2 regions of the Pectobacterium sp. PL64 genome follow, and region 1 is predicted to be linked to the other one. Evidence: predicted binding sites of a transcription regulator. Region 1 holds the regulator's gene; the other holds the start of a gene.
The links. Region 1 encodes LexA, which represses DNA repair genes until DNA is damaged. Its sites were predicted from a motif close to TNCTGTATGTACATACAGNA; they were not measured.

Region 1 (3,759 bases):
GGTCACTATTTTGACCCACAGCTGCTGGGCTACGCGTCTCTGCGCGTGCTCAATCAGGAAGTATTGGCACCGGGGGCATCATTCCAGCCGCGAACCTACCCACGGGTTGATATTCTGAACATTATTCTTCAGGGCGAAGCGGAATACCGCGACAGCAACGGCGGCCACATTCAGGCCAAAGCCGGAGATGTGCTGCTGCTCTCCACGCAGCCAAACGTCAGCTATAGCGAACATAATACCAACGCCAACAAGCCGCTGACGCGGCTGCAATTATGGCTGAATGCCTGCCAGACCCGCGAGAACAGCCCGTTGCAGCGCATGGGATTGAATTCAGTAAACCATACACTGCTTGCCTCACCGGAAGGCGAACACAATAGCCTGCAACTGCGCCAGCAGGTTTGGGTGCATCATGTCGATCTCCAGCAGAATGAGCAAAGCACCATCGCGCTAAAGGGAAATCAGGCGTACCTCCAACTGATCCACGGTTCAATGGCGGTAAAAGGCAATCAGAACAGTGAAACACTGCACTGCGGCGACGGAGCCTTCATTAAGGAAGAAACGGCGTTGACGCTACAGGCAGAGTCGCCTTTGCGGGCGCTGCTCATCGATCTGGTCGTATAGCGCTTCTATCCTCGTCTTCACAGGAAAACGCCGCCAGTTCGGCGTTTTTATTCAGTCGTGGTAAGATATCCGTCTTGTTCCTCAATGCGTCAGGGTGATATGACAATGGATTCAACCAAACAGGACAAACTTCTTGCCCAGGCTGAACAGATTTGTCAGCAGCGCGCTGTGCGTCTCACGCCACAGCGGTTAGAGGTTTTACGCCTTATGGCACAGCAGTCCGGTGCTATCAGCGCTTATGACCTGCTGGACCTGCTGCGCGTTTCCGAACCTCAGGCGAAGCCGCCGACTGTCTATCGCGCGCTGGATTTTCTGCTGGAACAAGGCTTCATTCACCGCGTCGAATCCAACAACAGCTACGTGCTCTGCCACCATATCGAAGACCACAGTCACACGTCTGCCCTTTTCATCTGCGACCGCTGCGGGCAGGTTACAGAACGTCAAACCGAAGGTGTGGAAGAAACGCTGCGTAGTCTGGCGCAACAGTCGGGATTTACGCTGCGTCACAGCGTGGTGGAAGCACACGGCTTGTGTGGAGGCTGTCAGGAAGTTGCATCATGCAAGCAGCCGGACCATTGCGGTCACGACCATACCGTTCCGATTAAAAAACGATAGCCCAAGGGCTATCGTTTTTTCTGTGGGGATACATCACCTTGGTGACCAGTGATAGCTACCAATGATATTTGTGGTGCTCTTCCCAGTGTTTCACTTCTTTCTCTGCCGCTTCTTTTTCGTACCCGTAACGCTCCTGGATTCTCCCCACCAGTTGGTCACGTTTACCTTCGATGACCGTCAGATCGTCATCCGTTAATTTGCCCCATTGCTCTTTCGCTTTACCTTTAAACTGTTTCCAGTTACCGCTGGCTTGGTCTTTATTCATAAGAATCTCCGTACCTTAGGTGAATTTCGCATAAAAAATCGTAACTACCGACGTATGCGTCAGTTTCAGATAAATAGATGTATTCAGTAAGCAGCATCATAACTCTGTGAACCATGACGGTGCTCTTCGCCACTGTCTCCCTTGATTACCGGGCTATCAAAATGTGATGGCTAATACTCGATCGTCAAACTGATCTATCGCCACACAATCAAGATAAAAATGCTTACCTTGATAAAAATTATAGTCGAATATTTTACTTTGAATGAAAAATCAGGAATCTGTAACTGGAACGAGCATTGATAAAGGGAAAATAACCGCAAAAAGCGGTGAAAAAACAGGAGGTAATGGGATAGTAGAAAACGCACGCGAAATGTAACTAAATGTATATGGTTAGCAGATTAACAAACAGAACATGATGCACTGACCCAGACAAACGAGCAGTGCATCTCTGCGAATGGTTAGCTCCAGTCGCTGTTACGAATCACGCCAACCGCTAAGCCTTCTATCGAAAAGCTTTGCTGACGCAGATCGACAACAATCGGGGCAAACTCTTCATTTTCAGCGAGGAGGTGTACCGTATTGCCCTGCTTTTTCAGGCGCTTCACCGTCACCTCATCGTCAATACGCGCGACGACAATCTGACCGTTGCGCACATCTTCTGTTTTATGCACGGCCAGTAAATCACCATCCATAATACCGATATCTTTCATCGACATGCCGCTCACCCGCAGCAAAAAATCAGCGCTAGGTTTGAACATCGCAGGGTCAACCTGATAGTGACACTCGATATGTTCCTGTGCCAGCAGGGGTTCACCTGCGGCCACGCGGCCAACCAGAGGAATACCCGTCTCTTCTTCCATTAGCAGACGAATACCACGAGACGCGCCCGATACAATCTCAATCACGCCTTTACGCGCCAGCGCTTTCAGATGCTCTTCAGCCGCATTAGGAGAGCGAAACCCCAGCTGTTGAGCAATTTCCGCGCGCGTTGGCGGCATTCCGGTTTGCGCAATATGATCGCGGATCAGGTCATAAACCTGCTGCTGCCTTGCTGTTAATACTTTCATTCCGCCCCCTGGTTGTTTATACAGTCTTGCTGTGAGTATATACAGGTAAGCCACAATTGGGAATGGAGATCTCGGCAAAGCCCCTGACTTTTACTCATTTATGCGCGCCGTCAGGCAAAATGTTGCCAGAGGATGCTGCCCCAGACGACAGCGGCTAACAGGATGGCAACAAAGACAGCCGCCGAGCCAATATCTTTCGCCCGACCGGATAATTCGTGGTGCTCGAGACCAATGCGATCAACCACGGCTTCAATGGCGCTATTGGCCAGCTCAAACAGCATAATCAGTACCACAGACCCGATAAGCAGCAGTTTTTCGACCAGCGTAACCGGCAGTAAACACGCGATAATGACGCCGACAAGGGTCAGTATCGTTTCCTGACGAAATGCCGCCTCATGCTGCCACGCCTGCTTCAACCCCTTAAAGGAATAACCGGTCGCTTTAATGATCCGGGTCATCCCCGTTGCTTTATTCATTTATCCTCCGCTATTTATGCAAAATAGTTCGCATTTTAACGCGCTTACGTTGTCTCATCACCACAGATCTCCGGCGCAGTTTCTGGTATCCTTGCGGCGCATTGCTAACAAGAGGCTCCATGTTGTTATGTCAGGTTGGCGTAAAATTTACTATAAATTATTGAATCTCCCACTGAAACTGTTGGTGAAGAGCAAAGTTATTCCCGCAGATCCGGTGGTCGAGCTAGGGTTAGATCCCTCACGTCCTATACTCTATGTTCTGCCTTATAACTCTCAGGCGGATCTCTTGACGCTACGTGCGAAATGCCTGGCATTGGGGCTACCCGATCCCTCGCAGTCGTTCGAATTCAATGGCGTCGAACTTCCTAGCCACGTCTTTATTAATGACGGGCCGCGCGTCTTCCGCTATTACGTTCCCAAACAGAAATCCGTCAAGCTGTTTCACGACTATCTGGATCTGCATCGTGCCAATCCAGATTTAGACGTACAGATGGTGCCAGTTTCTGTGATGTTTGGGCGCTCTCCGGGTCGGGAAGGCCACACTCAGGCCACACCGCATCTGCGCTTGCTCAACGGCATTGAGAAATTCTTCGCCGTCCTGTGGCTAGGCCGCGACAGCTTTGTCCGCTTCTCCAGCCCGGTGTCGCTACGTTATATGGCGACCGAGCATGGTACTGACAAAACCATAGCCCACAAACTGGCGCGTGTCGCACGT
Region 2 (3,759 bases), 2.5 Mb from region 1:
TTATTAGCGGCGTACTATTTTTCGCCTTTCGCAACGTGCAGTACGCCCACGCGACCATGTTTATTACGCTGCTTGTCCTGCTCTGTTTCAACCTGTTGGGTGAAGGCTTTGAGGTTGCGGTGCCACGCATCATTGATACGCTACTCGGGTGTGCCATCGCATGGGCGGCGGTGAGTTTTATTTGGCCGGACTGGCGCTTCCGCGGTCTGCCAACCGTCATCAATAAGACATTGGACGCCAACTGCCGTTATCTTGATGCGATCATGGTCCAATATTATCAGGGGAAAGATAATAGCCTGCCTTATCGTATTGCCCGCCGCGATGCGCATAACTGCGATGCCGAACTGGCATCCGTTGTGTCGAATATGTCTTCTGAACCTCATGCTACCAGAAGCAAGCTGGACAGCGCCTTCCGCTTTATGTGCCTGAATCATACGTTGCTAAGCTATATTTCGACGCTTGGCGCACACCGCGGGAAAATTACCTCAACGGAAACGCTGCAGTTGCTGGATGATGCCGTTTGTCATGTTGATGATGCGCTACACTGTAGCGAAGAGGAAAGTTTGCGTATCAATCAGGGATTGAAAACCATTACCGCCAGCCTTCAATCCCTTTCACCCGAGTCAGACAGTAAAGAATCATTAATTATTCAGCAAATCGGCCTGCTGATCGGTCTCTTACCTGAACTCGTACAGCTAAAAAATGACATGATGACACAGTGAAATAGACGCATCCCTTAGTGCTTTGGCCCTTTGGAGACCGCATTGTTTTTATACCATTCCAACAGTTCATTGCGGATACCGCGAGGGAGTGCCGCCTGATGTGTGCCGCAAATGGCGCCAGCCAGCGCCAGTAGTACGTTAACACTCAGATTAGCGCGAACCTTCCGCAACTCAAGATAGCTGTTTTTCGCACCATAATGCTGTAGTTCATCGACATTCTTGATCCCCGCTTTCCACAGCAACCGCTCGATATCGTGGTTAAGATTCGGAAGATCCTTTAACCGCCCGTTGGTACTTCTGACTGCTTTATCATACTGCGCGCCTCCCAACGCCAGATGGGCGAAATACAATAGCTGCTCAGATTCTTGCCATAATGCGTCATCGACAAGAAAGTAATTCAACGGAACGGGCATACCGCGCTTGGTATAAATCAGATTAGGCATATCACGCTGCTGAAAATATTTTTCATCCTTCTTACTGGCGCGAAGATAAAGCTCCCCTTCCGACACCAGTCCAAAAATCGTTTTATTTGCTGCGATGCTGTAGCCACCAAATTGGGAACGCGAAGTGATGTCCCCCAAAGATGAAAAAGACTGCTGAGATTGCAAAATCCTTTTTTTGCATAATTGCTTCATTGCCATAATCCTTAGTATTGAAATGATCTCGTCCTGAACAATTAAAAATATTTGTAGCAGGAACAAATAATTAACCACAGCCCCGATGCGGCTTCAAACAGTAAATGTGTTTACTGTCCCTTACATAAGGAATATGCGAAGCGCTTTCAAAAAATCAGGTTGATTTTCACGCATACAGCAGATACTGTATGTTCATACAGCAATACTATGGGTAGAACTCATTATGCGTACGCAATCAATCCGCTCTCACAACATCGAGCCGTCATCATTTTCTGCAAATCAACACGCTGCGGAGCCCTCGGTTGCCACAGGTGGAATTATCAGCGAAATCGTGTACAACGCCGATCAGCCCATAGTCACACACCTGTTATTACCGCTTTTACAGCAGCTAGGCACGCAGTCTCGTTGGCTGTTATGGCTTTCGCCGCAGCAAAAATTGAGCCGCCCCTGGGTCCAGCAATCTGGGCTGCCGCTGGATAAAATGGTGCAACTCCACCACATCAATCCGCTGTTTACAGTTGATGCCATGGAAAGAGCCTTGCTGACAGGGAATTACAGCGCTGTTTTATGCTGGTTACCGCACGAATTGACGGAAGAAGAGAAGGTTCGGTTACGACACGCCGCACAGGCAGGAAATACGTATGGCTTTATTATGCGGCCAGAAAGTGCTGGCGGTGACGCCTATAGACTGTTTCCTAGCCTTAAAATTCATTCGACATTGTATCATTAAGTAAATTAAGAATTTTCTCAGCTTATCCAGGTTATATGTCTTGTCGATCGCCGCAGAGCGGTATTCTGCGGGCTTTTTGAATATATTTGATACAGCTAAAAGGCGTAAGATCTGTCAAAAGCATCTACTATTTGTTAGCAAGTATGTATGAATCGTGCGATTTTCTTATGACGTAAATCACATCATACTTGTAACTTTCTCATCACGTTGTAGACTTTAACTCGCTGGAGTTGCTCTTTTATAACGTCAGTTGACTGACAGCGAGTCATAAATAAGGGCAAAGTCTCCGACCAAAGGATTTTAACCAAAGGTTTATTAGCCCTCCGGGTTAATTGCCGATTTGGATGATAATGAGGCGTAAAATGAAAAAAACAGCTATCGCAGTTGCAGTGGCACTGGCTGGCTTCGCGACCGTCGCGCAAGCAGCTCCTAAAGACAATACCTGGTACACCGGTGGTAAACTGGGTGTGTCTCAATTCCACGATACTGGTTTCTACGGCAATGGTTACACCGGTATCAATAACAACCCGATCAAAAGCAAGTTAGGCGCTGGTGCATTTGTTGGTTATCAAGCCAACCCGTACCTGGGCTTTGAAATGGGCTACGATTGGCTGGGCCGCATGAAGTATGCAGGTTCTGCTGCTAACGGAGCAGACAGCGCAAGCTTCAAAGCACAGGGCATCCAACTGGCTGCTAAACTGAGCTACCCAGTTCTGCCTGATCTGGACGTTTATAGCCGTCTGGGCGGCATGGTATGGCGCGCAGACAGCCACGCGGCTATCGGCGGCGGCGACATCAACAACGACGACACTGGCGTTTCTCCGCTGGCTGCAGTTGGTGTTGAATACGCTATCGACAAAAACTGGGCTGCACGTGTTGACTACCAATGGGTAAGCAACATTGGTGATGCTGGTACCGTTGGTGCCCGTCCAGACAACCTGCTGATGAGCGTTGGCCTGTCTTACCGTTTCGGCCAGGATGACCGTGTAGCACCAGTTGTTGCTCCGGCTCCAACTCCAGCTCCGGCTCCAGTTGTTGAAACCAAGCGTTTCACGCTGAAATCTGACGTCCTGTTCAACTTCAACAAAGCAACGCTGAAAGCAGAAGGCCAGCAATCACTGGATCAACTGTACACCCAGCTGAGCTCTCTGGATCCGAAAGACGGTTCCGTTGTTGTTCTGGGCTTCACTGACCGTTTAGGTTCAGAGCAGTACAACCAAGGCCTGTCTGAAAAACGCGCACAGAGCGTCGTTGATTACCTGGTTTCTAAAGGTATCCCTGCGAACAAAGTCTCTGCTCGTGGCTTAGGTAAATCTCAACCAGTTACCGGTTCTACCTGTGACAACGTGAAACCTCGTGCTGCGCTGATCGACTGCCTGGCACCGGATCGTCGCGTAGAGATCGAAGTTAAAGGCATCAAAGACGTTGTAACTCAGCCTCAGGCTTAAGTTATTAACGAAAAAAAACCTCGCTCCGGCGAGGTTTTTTTTATGGCGGACATCCTTGTCCGTCACCCTGTAGGCCGTTGCTTTGCAACGTTGAAAAACGCTCCCTGCGTTTTTTTATGCATGTTTGTCAGCGCGATCAATGACAAAAATACCAATCACGTCTCGTCTTTATTCAGAATGGCTTTAAGATCCTGCTTAAGCAGCGACATCTGGCTGGCATATTT

Region 2: a site for LexA is predicted at 1,540-1,559, ahead of sulA (SOS-induced cell division inhibitor SulA). Genes of this name have one in related genera too.

What each region holds. Positions count from the first base shown of each region.
Region 1 covers NZ_CP092070.1:64,204-67,962, reverse strand. The annotation lists gene HP572_RS00290 (pirin family protein) at 1-621, shown strand, start outside; gene zur (zinc uptake transcriptional repressor Zur) at 727-1,236, shown strand; gene HP572_RS00280 (CsbD family protein) at 1,292-1,501, opposite strand; gene lexA (transcriptional repressor LexA) at 1,960-2,568, opposite strand; gene HP572_RS00270 (diacylglycerol kinase) at 2,679-3,044, opposite strand; gene plsB (glycerol-3-phosphate 1-O-acyltransferase PlsB) at 3,172-3,759, shown strand, end outside.
Region 2 covers NZ_CP092070.1:2,583,922-2,587,680, forward strand. The annotation lists gene yccS (YccS family putative transporter) at 1-722, shown strand, start outside; gene HP572_RS11530 (TfoX/Sxy family DNA transformation protein) at 737-1,357, opposite strand; gene sulA (SOS-induced cell division inhibitor SulA) at 1,581-2,087, shown strand; gene ompA (porin OmpA) at 2,450-3,535, shown strand; gene matP (macrodomain Ter protein MatP) at 3,691-3,759, opposite strand, start outside.